Regions from separate parts of the Ectobacillus sp. OTK genome, predicted to be linked through region 2. Evidence: riboswitches for the same ligand, from Rfam matches in the RefSeq annotation. Region 2 holds a riboswitch; the other holds the start of a gene.
What was found. A riboswitch is a leader RNA that binds a small molecule or an ion and turns the genes downstream of it on or off. The one in region 2 is predicted to bind cobalamin.

Region 1: linked by a shared signal. The riboswitch ahead of AC6HZ4_RS12915 ((2Fe-2S) ferredoxin domain-containing protein) and the one ahead of metE (5-methyltetrahydropteroyltriglutamate--homocysteine S-methyltransferase) in region 2 are both predicted to bind cobalamin.

The regions. Positions count from the first base shown of each region.
Region 1 is NZ_AP048547.1:2,609,484-2,615,784, forward strand. It holds gene AC6HZ4_RS12880 (YhcN/YlaJ family sporulation lipoprotein) at 1-404, shown strand, start outside; tRNA gene AC6HZ4_RS12885 (tRNA-Leu) at 564-646, shown strand; tRNA gene AC6HZ4_RS12890 (tRNA-Gly) at 655-726, shown strand; tRNA gene AC6HZ4_RS12895 (tRNA-Ala) at 805-877, shown strand; gene AC6HZ4_RS12900 (cold-shock protein) at 1,201-1,404, shown strand; gene AC6HZ4_RS12905 (cold-inducible protein YdjO-related protein) at 1,514-1,708, shown strand; gene AC6HZ4_RS12910 (NUDIX hydrolase) at 1,860-2,480, shown strand; cobalamin riboswitch at 2,599-2,797, shown strand; cobalamin riboswitch at 2,981-3,166, shown strand; gene AC6HZ4_RS12915 ((2Fe-2S) ferredoxin domain-containing protein) at 3,286-3,669, shown strand; gene AC6HZ4_RS12920 (HoxN/HupN/NixA family nickel/cobalt transporter) at 3,670-4,374, shown strand; gene cobJ (precorrin-3B C(17)-methyltransferase) at 4,376-5,980, shown strand; gene AC6HZ4_RS12930 (sirohydrochlorin chelatase) at 6,018-6,301, shown strand, end outside.
Region 2 is NZ_AP048547.1:5,128,288-5,134,588, reverse strand. It holds gene AC6HZ4_RS25465 (S8 family peptidase) at 1-1,314, shown strand, start outside; gene AC6HZ4_RS25460 (BsuPI-related putative proteinase inhibitor) at 1,563-2,030, shown strand; gene tagU (polyisoprenyl-teichoic acid--peptidoglycan teichoic acid transferase TagU) at 2,540-3,451, shown strand; SAM riboswitch class I at 3,719-3,829, shown strand; cobalamin riboswitch at 3,941-4,133, shown strand; gene metE (5-methyltetrahydropteroyltriglutamate--homocysteine S-methyltransferase) at 4,295-6,301, shown strand, end outside.

The DNA of each region.
Region 1 (6,301 bases), 2.5 Mb from region 2:
GCGTTAAGGATGCAACAGCTGTTGTTATCGGTCCGTATGCAGTTGTAGGTATTGATGTAGATGCAAATTTAGATCGTTCAAGGGTAGAAACGATTAAGTATTCAGTAGCGGAAAGCTTGAAGCATGATCCGAATGGAGTAAATGCAGTTGTTGTAGCAGATCCTGATACATATGAACGATTGAGAGAAATGGGAAGACAGCTTAAAAGAGGAAAACCAACAGGAGTAATGGAGGAGTTGGCAGCGATTGTTGGGCGCGTGATGCCGCAGGTTCCAAACGATACATTTGAAAACAAGAATGTTCGTTCTACAAGACAAAATGATGATCAACTGCAAAAGGGTGAACAGGAGAAATTAAAGAACGAACAAAATGACCAGTCCAATCATCATATGAATATGAGGTAAAACGAGGAGATTTACTCTTCGTTTTACCTGAAAAATATAAAAACATTTTTAACAAAGCTATATTGACGTTTAATGATATTTTAGATAGAATATATAAGTGTCGAGAATGAAACCTTCGATTAGAATATGGAATAGTAAGTTGTTTAGAAGGTACGATATGCGGTCGTGGCGGAATAGGTAGACGCACCATCTTGAGGGGGTGGCGGGCATAGCCCGTGCGAGTTCGAGTCTCGCCGACCGCATCTAATATGCGGAAGTAGTTCAGTGGTAGAATACAACCTTGCCAAGGTTGGGGTCGCGGGTTCGAATCCCGTCTTCCGCTTTTTTCCATACAAGCTTAAATGATGAAATTTCTTTGTCTTGGACTAAAGAGTTAGGTTTTAAACATTTTTTATATCAAGGGGCCTTAGCTCAGCTGGGAGAGCGCCTGCTTTGCACGCAGGAGGTCAGCGGTTCGATCCCGCTAGGCTCCATTTTATTTTGCGTATGGAGTAATTTGAATGATTGCTTCTGTGTTTTTCTAGTATCATTATTACTGTAAGAAAGCCCTTTCACATGCTGCGAAAGGGCTTTCTTACTATGTAAGGCGTGTGTTAGTTTGTATTGCGTATGCGTTTGATTTGGTATATAATGTAAATGCATGCGTATAAGTGATCCCACCCCAATTCACATATTATCAAGCGTCAGAGGATGATATGAATTACCTATGATGTTTTATAATGTGTGAATTCTTTATTTTTTTATGGGAAAAATAAGAACAGCATATTATATTTATCTGTCAAGGAGGAACAATATAATGCAAGCAACAGGTAAAGTAAAATGGTTTAATAGCGAGAAGGGTTTCGGATTTATTGAAGTCCCGGACGGAAACGATGTATTTGTGCATTTCTCTGCTATTCAAGGCGAAGGCTTTAAAACGCTTGAAGAGGGTCAAGAAGTAAGCTTCGAAATCGAACAAGGCGATCGTGGACCTCAAGCGAAAAATGTTGTAAAGCTATAATTGACATCTAAAAAGGCTGTTAACAGGTAACGTTAGCAGCCTTTTTTGTCCCTGCTTCCCGCAGGACTAAGCAATAGTCTATTTCATCTTTTAAAGGAGGCAGCAAACTATGAATTGGGGTAAAAAGAAAGAGGTTTTTCAACAGGAGCGGGAGCAAGTACCTGTTGCAGTGTGGGAATGTGAATCAGACGATTGTATAGGGTGGATGAGAAAAAATTTTTCATTTGGTGACAATCCTGATTGTCCGTTATGCGGAATGAAGATGAAAAGCGGCGAGCGCCTGCTATATACGTTACCTGATTAATATTTAATAAAAAAGCTAAGCTATGTCTTCATTACAGCTTGGCTTTTTATTTTATTTAGGTTTTTAGTCTATTCTTTCTTTTATCAAGGAAGTGAAGAGAGGGAGAGAGAATCATAACACAGAGAGATCAAACAGAATACGGGGTGAGATGATGGAAGTAGAAAGAGTAGTAAAAAAGCTGCAAAATCGTGTTCCAGATGTCTTAGGGAATGAAGATTTTTCAAAGTTTGCGGTTCTCTTGCCGCTCATTAAGAAAGGAAATGAAATTCACGTTCTATTTGAGGTTCGGTCTCTCCAATTACGAAGGCAGCCTGGGGAAATTTGTTTTCCAGGAGGAAAAATGGATCGAACTGATCGGGATGCGGAATATACGGCAATACGCGAAACGTCAGAGGAGCTTGGAATAAATTTGGAATGTATCACTAATTTATTCCCTTTAGATTATATGGTTTCTCCTTTTGGGACAATCATTTATCCATATGTAGGATTCCTTGAGAATACGGAACAGCTACAGCCTAATCCTTCAGAGGTTGAAGAGGTTTTTACAGTTCCTTTACACCATTTGCGGAATATGCAGCCCGAAATCTATAAGCTTTATTTTAAAATAGAGCCTGAAGAGGGGTTTCCTTTTGATGCAATTGTCGGAGGTAAAAATTATAACTGGCAGGTGCGAGGCCTGGATGAGTATTTTTATTATTACGAGGATCGGGTGATTTGGGGATTGACTGCTAGAATTCTTGCACATTTCTTAGAAATATTAGATGGGAAGTGATTGAGAGTCTGTAATTTTGAAAATTTTTTTAATTATTTGTTGAAAACTTGATATATTTCATCTATCATATGATAAGAAATATTCAGGGTTCTAATTGTTAGAAAATTACATATTATGTTATCAATCAGTAGGATAAGATGCTATAAAGCTTAAAAGGGAATTCGGTGAGAATCCGGAGCTGTCCCCGCAACTGTAAGTGTGAACGAAATGAGCAGACCACTGTATAAGAATGCTTTTGTAAGAGGCAGCTTATATGGGAAGGGCTCAAAGTAGAATGATACACAAGCCAGGAGACCTGTCTTAATCTTATAAAGTTTCAATTTCTTCGGGGATGGAGAATGGGAAGCGATGATGACAAAGGGATTCATATCTATTTGCCCTTTTATGTCTATTTCATCCGCTCAAATTCCACTGAGCGGATTTTTTGCATTTTGATTAATTTCTGTTCCTTATCGTTAAGGATCATTTTCCTTAAATTGTATTTTTGGAAAGAAGAAAATTGCATATGATTTGAATTGGGTGCACAGCGCGTGTTGTGCTTAAAAGGGAAGAACGGTTAAAATCCGTCACGGTACCCGCCACTGTATAGGGGAGTTTTCTTGCACATATGTCACTGAGTCTGATCGGGAAGACGCAAGAAAGCAAAGATCCGAAGTCAGGAGACCTACCTATATTCATTTGTTTCACGAAACCTACGGGCTTATAGGGGAAGTGCAATATCGCGGCATTTTTGTTATGCGTATATTCTGCACCTCTATTCGATAGAGGTGCATTTTATTTTATTAGGATAATAGGAGGGATTAGGATGACAACTTGGAACCTACGAGGAACAAAGCATCATGTACTAATTTGTAACGGGAGCAGTTGTATGAGAAAGGGAGGAGAGGAGGTTACAAAGGCGGTTCGCGATGAGATTGCCTATTTAGATTTAGATTCTGTTGTACATACAACGAGAACGCGCTGTAACGGACGATGCAAGGATGCTTGTGTGATGATTGTGTATCCAGAAGGAACCTGGTATAAGGCTGTTACGCCGGAGTTCGGTACGGAGATTGTGCGGCAGCATTTAGCTGGAGGACAGGTTATAGAGGATGCGGTCATATACGAATATAGCGATGCTGGTTTTGTCGCACCAGAGCAAACAGATTGTATTGTTGGGGTATCAAAGCCCGTAAAGGAGAAGTTCTAAATGGAAGCAATTACTTTTGCTATGCTAGCGATTTTTATAGGAATTCGGCATGGAATGGACGGAGATCATGTGGCTGCAATTGCGGATATGGTAGGCAGCGAAACTGAAAAGAGAAGACGACTTTCTCTTGGAATTATGTATGCTTTCGGACATGGTTTTATTGTGTTTGTTATTGGATTACTATCTATTTTTATCGGCTTAACTTTCTCATCTGCTGTCCGCCAGTGGATGGAAGCGGGAGTAGGGATAACACTTCTTATTTTAGGGATCGTAATCTTGCATTCGATTTTCCGGCAAAAAAAAGAGTATGAGCATAAAAGCCGCATACAAATTGTATATGAGTATATAGCAAGTCTTTTTGGAAGGGACAAACAACAAAAGAGAGTACATCCTGTTTCCTTTGGGATTGCGAGTGCTTTCTTAATAGGGATTATTCATGGAATTGGAGTAGAGAGCCCTACGCAAATTGCTCTCATTTCACATGCGGTTGATCTGAACAGCACATTAGCTGCCACGATGCAACTCATTCTTTTTGTGATTGGACTGCTTGTTTCCACCATATGTATCACATTTTGTCTGTCTTGGGGGTTTATGAAGGCTAGACTTCGAAGAATTCTTTTTCTTGCACTTGGCTCAATTACAGGGATGTATAGTCTAGGGCTAGGGGTTTTTATGTTGCTAGAATGCTGGAAGGGAGGCGCTTAAGATGAAAGGAAAATTGCTTGTAATTGGCTTTGGTCCGGGAAGCTTTGAACATATTACAGAACGGGCAAGAGAAGCATTACAGGAAAGTGATGTTATTATTGGCTACAAAACATACGTAGACCTGATTAAGGGATTATTAACAGGGCAGCAAATTGTCAGCACTGGTATGACGGAGGAGGTAAGCCGGGCACAAGAAGCGGTGAAGCTGGCTGAGCAGGGCAAAAAGGTTGCCGTTATCTCAAGCGGTGATGCAGGTGTATACGGAATGGCAGGCCTTGTATATGAGGTGTTGATTGAAAAGGGGTGGAAGAGAGAAACAGGTGTCGAGGTTGAAGTGGTGCCGGGGATTTCGGCTATCAATTCTTGCGCTTCCTTATTAGGAGCTCCTGTAATGCATGATGCGTGTACCATTAGCTTGAGTGATCATTTAACGCCATGGAGCATCATTGAAAAACGAATTGAGGCTGCAGCTGCAGCAGACTTTGTGATTGCGCTCTATAATCCGAAAAGCGGAAGAAGAACGAGACAAATTGTAGAAGCGCAAAGAATTTTACTTCAGCATCGTTCCCCGGAGACTCCGGTTGGATTAGTAAAAAGTGCCTATCGTGATCGTCAGGAGGTTACGATTACAAATTTAAAGGAAATGCTGGAGCATGATATCGGGATGCTTACAACTGTTGTGATTGGAAACTCTTCAACGTTTTTATACGAAGGTTTGATGATTACACCGCGCGGATATCAACGGAAATATACATTAGGAAAAACAGAGCAGCCTTTAAAGCCGCATCAGCGTTTACAAAAGGAAGCGGAGCCGTGGGCGTTGGAACAAACGATTGCGGCAAGGCAGGAACAAACAACGCAAGCTATCTCATCAAGAGAAATAGCTGAACAGGCCCTCCTAGCCATTACGGGTGGAGAAAATATGGCAGGAAATTCTTTCCTACCGCAAGCAGTTCTCTCTATTTTTGAGGTTGCAGTTAGCCCGGGTGTTGCTAACAAAACATTTACCCCAGCACAAATGATTGCAATTGCCGAAGCTGCGGGGGAGGAAGGAAGCATTACATATACGCCTGATCACTATGTCAAGCTTCAGGTTCCAACCGATAATCCGCAGTCTTTAATAGAAAAGCTTACTGCTAGAGGGTTGGTGCTTTCTCCAGTCGGCGAAGTAGCGACAGTAAAAGCATGTGATTTTTGTGACGGAGAGAAGAAGGATTCCATTCCGTACGCTGAAGCGCTGCAAGAGAGCTTAGGCGGTATGGAACTTCCAAAGGAGCTGAAAATTGGTTTTAATGGCTGCGCGATGGCGTGTTACGGAGCGGTGCAGGAGGATATTGGCATTGTGTATCGTAAAGGTGCGTTTGATCTATTTTTAGGAGGAAAAACGATAGGACGAAATGCGCATCCTGGTCAACCAGTTGCGGAGGGGATTCCGACAGACCAGCTTGTAAGTATAGTGGAAAATATTGTTCATGAATATAAAGAGACAGGATATCCAAATGAGCGTTTCTTTAAATTTTTTAAGCGTAAAAAAAATCTGCAAGGATTTCAACATGAGGACGTTGCGCCAAAGCTGCAGGTAGAGCCGGCTGCATGCGGGGATTAACAGAAATGAAATCTTTTCTATTATAGGAGGAAATAAGATGCAAGCAGTTTTATTTGTTGGACATGGCAGCAGGGATCCAGAAGGAAATAAACAGGTAAGGCAATTTATTGAAAATATGAAATCCAGCCTAGATAATTCGTTATTAATTGAAACATGCTTTTTAGAATTTGAGCGGCCGACAATAAGTCAAGGGATTGATACATGTGTAGAGAAAGGCGCAGAGCATGTGATCCTCATTCCAATTATGCTGCTTCCAGCTGGGCATTCGAAAATCCATATTCCAGCAGCAATTGATGCAGCAAAGAAAAAATATCCGGATAT
Region 2 (6,301 bases):
ATGCAGCATCTGAAGGAAACAGTTGAGAAAAAGGCCTCTGCAGAACATGTGAAGCAGCTGAATGAGCTTTGGAATAGCTTGAATCTTGCTGGAGGAGATCTTTCAACAGCTATCCAGAACCTTGGATTAGCACAAGAATCATCCAATAAGATTATTGTGAAGACTAAGAAGGGTATCAGCTTGGACGAGCTTACAAAGTCTGTTAAGAAATCCGTGGCTGCTTTAGGCATTAAGGATAATGTGCAGGTTCAAAGCTTAGCTAATGATGTTGTAAAGGCTGAAGATACGTATGTCTTTGAAGTAAAGAGCTCTCAATTGAAGCTGGTAGAGTTGTTAAAGAAGCAAAGCATCTTTGAATATGTTGAAATCAGCAAAACGATGCATGCCTTAAGTAAGGATATACAGTATCCAACGCAATGGTCACTGGAAAATACAGGCCAAACAACTGGAGAAAATGGAAATGCCGGGAAGGCAGGCGCGGATATTAAATTCGTTCCAATGGAGAAATTCCTATCCGGAAAGAAACTCCCTGATACTACGATTGCAGTTGTTGATACGGGACTAAATTATGAGCTTAGCGATTTTGCAGGAAAAGCTCTTACAAACATTGATTATGATTTTGTAAATAAGGATGCGGACGCCTTTGATGATGGTGATCATGGTACACATGTTGCTGGTATTATTGGCGCTGCTTCAGGAAACAATTACTCGATGGCAGGAATCAACCAGCATACGAAGATCTTACCAGTTAAGGTTTTGAATGCAGAAGGCTCAGGTTATGTTGAAGACATTGCTTTAGGTATTCGCTATGCAGCTGATAAAGGAGCAAAGGTTATTAACCTAAGCCTCGGCGGTCCAGAGCCTAGCCCTGTTATGGAGGATGCGCTTAAATATGCATCCAGTAAGGGAGCTACGATTGTTGCATCATCAGGTAACGATGGGGAAGGTACATTAAGCTATCCGGCTAGCTCAGAATTTGCAATTTCCGTAGGAGCTACAAATAACCTCGATGAATTAGCTGACTTTTCGAATACTGGTGAAGGCCTTGATTTAGTTGCCCCAGGAGATCGAATCCCAAGCTTCTATGCTAATGGCGAGATTTATTATCAGAGCGGAACTTCCATGGCGGCTCCGCATGTGTCAGCGGTTGTAGGTCTGCTTTATTCAATCAAGCCGTCTATTAAGTCTAATGAAGTGCTTAAAGTATTGCAGAAAACAAGCGTTGATTTAGGCGACAGCGGCTATGACTCTGCATATGGCTGGGGACGTTTGGATGCATACCAGGCTGTCAAGTACCTTTCCAACCGTAAATAGCCGCTCGGTGCACCTCGAATAAATCCTGTTTCTAATAAGGATACGTTGTAGCAGAAAAAGCAGAGGCGAATGCTGCTAGGCATCAGAGTGCCGCGGCGTCGGTAACTATGATTATCAAAAAGTAAAAAGCTGTATTCGGCATAAGCGAATCACATGCTTCATAAAAAAGAGATAGGCGGAATTTGGGCCTATCTCTTTTTTCACAAACGCAAGAGCGGGCGATTCCGTTTTTTTAAGGAGGGAAACCGATGAAAAAGGTAGCAGGAATCCTAATACTTGCAGCGATTGTGCTTTGCGGCTGCGGACCGACGAAAACGAGTGAGAAGGAAGCGACTCATCAACCAAAAAATCGAGGCATTGCTTATTTCGGGATTGAATCTACCTTGGAATTGGTGGAGGATGAGCAAGGAAAAATATTTCGTTTCACATTAAAAAATCAAAATGACCGTCCTGAAAAGCTGGAATTTTCCTCCTCGCTGGAATACGATTATAAGGTTATCAATCAGAGCGGTGAAGTAGTAAAGCAGCGATCAAAAAATATAGTTGCTGCAGAAAGGCTAAAAACTGTTACGCTAAAGCAGGCACAAGAGTTGGTTTATGAGGAAGAGTACGACAAAGTAACGGAAGGGCTGCCAAAAGGCTCCTATACGGTTGAGTTTTCCTCCACAGCAAAAGGAAAGCAAATTCATTCGTCTCTTGCCTTTGAAATCCAGTAGATGCTGAAAAGGAGCTAACTTTGAAGGGTTAGCTTCTTTTTTATATTTAGCTGCGATTTGCTCATTTTATTTTTCTCTTTTTTGGTTGAATTATGAATGCTTGTTTACTGTCTGATTTGAAGATGGTACCTTAGGCAAGGCCGCAAAGATGATATAACTTATATCGCCTTGTTTGTTGGAATAAGGCTGAGAGGCTAGTGGGATGAATAAGAAGGAGAAGAAAGCAAAGGTTCCTCGTGAAATGATATGCATTAGCTAATAGCTATAATGAGATACAATTATCTTGGAAAATCGGGAAAATAATGAAATTTTGTACATCTTTTGGGGAGAGATCATTTGTTTTCTGAGGAGATCGTTTTGTCAGCAAGCACACACTTTCCATACCATCCCTATTTTCATTTTCTTGCAATTGCTATATAATAATAACCATGTGTTTTGTAATATAAAGAAATTTGACATAATACCTAATATAATAGGAATTTTTGGCGAAAGCAGGGAGAGGGAGCTAAATGAAGAAAAAGGTCCTTTTATGGATTGCCGGAATTATCGGCGTTCTTGTCATTGGAGCCGGTATTTATGCATATACGTTATATTCGAAGGTTTCAAATACACTGGAAGCTGTGCAGCAGCCTTTAAACCGTGATAGCTCAGATAAGCGTACAGATAAAGTAGACTTGGAGAAGAAAACGCCGATTTCTATTTTAATGATTGGTGCGGATGAGCGCAAAACGGAGCAAGGCCGTTCAGATTCTTTGATGCTTATTACGTTGAATCCAAATACGAAGTCGATGAAAATGGTGAGTATTCCGCGTGATACGTACACAGAGATTGTCGGCAAGGGCATAAGCGATAAAATTAACCACGCGTATGCTTTTGGCGGCATTGATATGTCAGTCAACACAGTGGAGAACTTTTTGAATGTTCCAATTGATTATTATATTGAAGTTAACATGGCAGGATTTAAGGACGTTGTAGATGCTGTCGGCGGTGTCGATGTTGTGAATGATCTTGATTTTTCGTATGGCGGTCATCATTTCGCAGAAGGCCCGATTCACCTAAACGGGACGGAGGCACTTGCGTATTCCCGTATGAGAAAAGAGGACCCGCGCGGTGATTTTGGTCGTCAAATGAGACAGCGTCAGGTCATTAAGGCCGTGATTAAGAAGGGCGCAAATGTTGAGTCACTTGCAAACTTCGGTGATATTCTAGGAGCAATTCAGCGCAACGTGAAAACAAACCTAACGCAGGACGATATGTTCCGTATTCAAAAGGATTATGCGGAGGCGCGCAATGAAACAGAGGAAATTCAAATTGAAGGAAAAGGCGGAATAGCATCGGACGGCATTTGGTATTACCATGTATCAGATGAAACACGTCAGCAGATTTCACAAAAGCTTCGTCAGCATTTAGAGCTGCAATAAGCGCTCTGCTTCAGACTATGGAAAACGACTTTGTCAATTGACAAGGTCGTTTTTCTATACGAAAATAGGCTGGATGTTTCTGGATGGTTTTTTCTCCAAATAGAGGGGATAATGCTTTCCCAAGCAGTAGCTCTGTATTATAGCCTATCGCAAACAGTGGACCGGGAATCACTCAAGATTCATATTTTTTGAAAATTCTTTTTGACACCCTGAGATTATTATGTTAACATGGCTATTAAATTCAAAATATTAATAAGATACTAAAAACTCTTATTGAGAGCGGTGGAGGGACTGGCCCTGTGAAACCCGGCAACCATTCAACAGCTTTGTTGAAAAGGTGCTAATTCCTGCAAAGCATATTGCTTTGACAAATAAGAGGGGATTCCATAAATAATGAAGCCTCTCTATTTGGAATAGAGAGGCTTTTTATATTTAGGAAGGGATAAGCTAAAAGCGGGCCGAGACCCAGCATCTTTCTTATTAAAAACTACATAACAAAATGCATTAGGTGCTGTGTAAATCATTTACTCAGCTTAAAAGGGAAGACCGGTGAAATGCCGGCACGGTCCCGCCACTGTGATGGGGAGCGACTTATCAATGAGCCACTGTTTCATGTTGAAATGGGAAGGGATAAGAAGCGATGAGCCTAAGTCAGGAGACCTGCCTGTTGTGTGCGCTTGTACTCTACGAGGATATAGAGAGGAGTGAGGAATACGTGTTGAGAAAATCAGGATATCTCAACTCTAGTTAGCTATGCGTATGAATCTCTCTTTTCTATTTAGAAAAGGGAGATTTTTTAGTTGGGGATGAAAATACAAACATATGAGGAGTGTAAAAAATACGATGAATACAGTAAAAAGCTCAAATTTAGGCTATCCAAGAATTGGTGAAAAACGCGAATGGAAACAAGCACTTGAACAGTTTTGGGCAGGGAAACTAGAAAAAGAAGCATTTTTAAAGCAAATTGAAGAGATTCGCCTGCAGCACCTTCAGAAGCAAAGGGAGCAAGGAATTGATCTGATCCCGGTTGGAGACTTTAGCTTGTATGATCATGTACTTGATACAGCTGTTATGTTCGGCTTAGTGCCAAGACGCTTTGAATATGGCGGAGGTACAGTATCGCTTGAAACGTATTTTAATATAGCACGGGGCACTAAGGGTGCGGTTGCGTCTGAAATGACAAAATGGTTTAACACAAACTATCACTACATTGTTCCAGAGCTGGGCGAAGCGGTACCTGCTCTTGTTGAAAACCGTCCGCTTCAATTTTATAAAGAGGCTAAACAAAAACTTAATATTGATGGAAAGCCAGTTATTTTAGGACCTGTAACATTTGTAAAGCTGTCAAAAGGCTATCAAAAAAGTGAATTTAAAACAGTTGTTAATCAATTTGTACCGCTTTATGCTGACATCCTGCGCACATTACAACAAGAAGGTGCAGAGTGGGTACAAATCGATGAACCGATTTTATCAACAACGCTTTCGAAAGAAGAGGTTGCGTTATGCAATGATATTTATCAAACATTGCATGAAGCAGCACCAAACATAAAGGTAATTTTGCAAACCTATTTTGAGAGCATTGAACATTACAAAGATGTCATCTCACTTCCTGTTCAAGGAATTGGACTTGATTTTGTACATGATTCCGGCCAGAATCTTGCTGCTTTGAAAAAGTACGGGTTCCCAGAAGACAAGGTGCTTGCTGCTGGAGTAGTTGACGGGCGTAACATATGGCGTGCAAATCTTGATGATAAGTTTTCCATTCTTACAGAGATTGCAGAGGTAGTTTCAAAAGATCGCCTAATTGTGCAGCCTTCATCAAGCTTACTGCATGTGCCTGTGACAGTGAAAAGCGAAGAAACGCTCACTGAGACTCTAAAAGATGCATTATCATTTGCTGATGAAAAATTACATGAAATTGTTGTACTTACAAAAGGACTGCAAGAAGGAAAGGAAACAGTGCAGACAGAAATTACTGCAAGTGTAGAAGCTATAGAAGCATTAAATCAATCATCAGTTCGAAACAATACACAAGTTCAGGAAGCGATTCGCAGCCTGCATACGTATAGAGCAGAGCGGCAAGCACCATTTACAGTCCGTCAAGAGCTGCAGGAAAAGGCTTTTCAATTACCGCTTCTTCCAACTACAACAATCGGAAGCTTCCCGCAAACACAAGAAGTAAGAAAACAGCGTTTAAAATGGCGGAAAGCCGAGTTAATTGATGCAGAATATGAAACTTATATAAAAGCAGAAATTAAAAAGTGGGTCGAAATCCAAGAAGAACTTGGTCTGGATGTATTTGTACATGGGGAATTTGAACGTACAGACATGGTTGAATATTTCGGCGAAAAACTAGCGGGCTTCCAATTTACGAAATTTGGCTGGGTGCAATCATATGGCTCACGATGTGTAAAGCCGCCGCTTATTTACGGTGATGTTGCATATATAGAACCAATGACAGTCGCAGAAACTGTATATGCCCAATCGTTAACAAGCAAACCTGTAAAAGGAATGCTGACAGGTCCAATTACTATTTTAAACTGGTCGTTTGTACGCGATGATATTCCTCGTTATGATGTGGCAAATCAAATTGCGCTTGCGCTTCGAAAAGAAGTTGAAACACTAGAGAAAAGTGGAATCCGTATGATTCAAGTCGATGAGCCAGCGCTTCGTGAGGGGCTGCCGTTAAAGCATGAAAAACGGGAAAGCTATCTTGATGCTGCAGTTTATGCGTTCAAACTTGCAACAGCGTCTGTCCAAAATGATACACAAATTCACACTCATATGTGTTATTCAGATTTTAAAAATATTATCGATGCTATCAAAGCGCTCGATGCTGATGTCATTTCG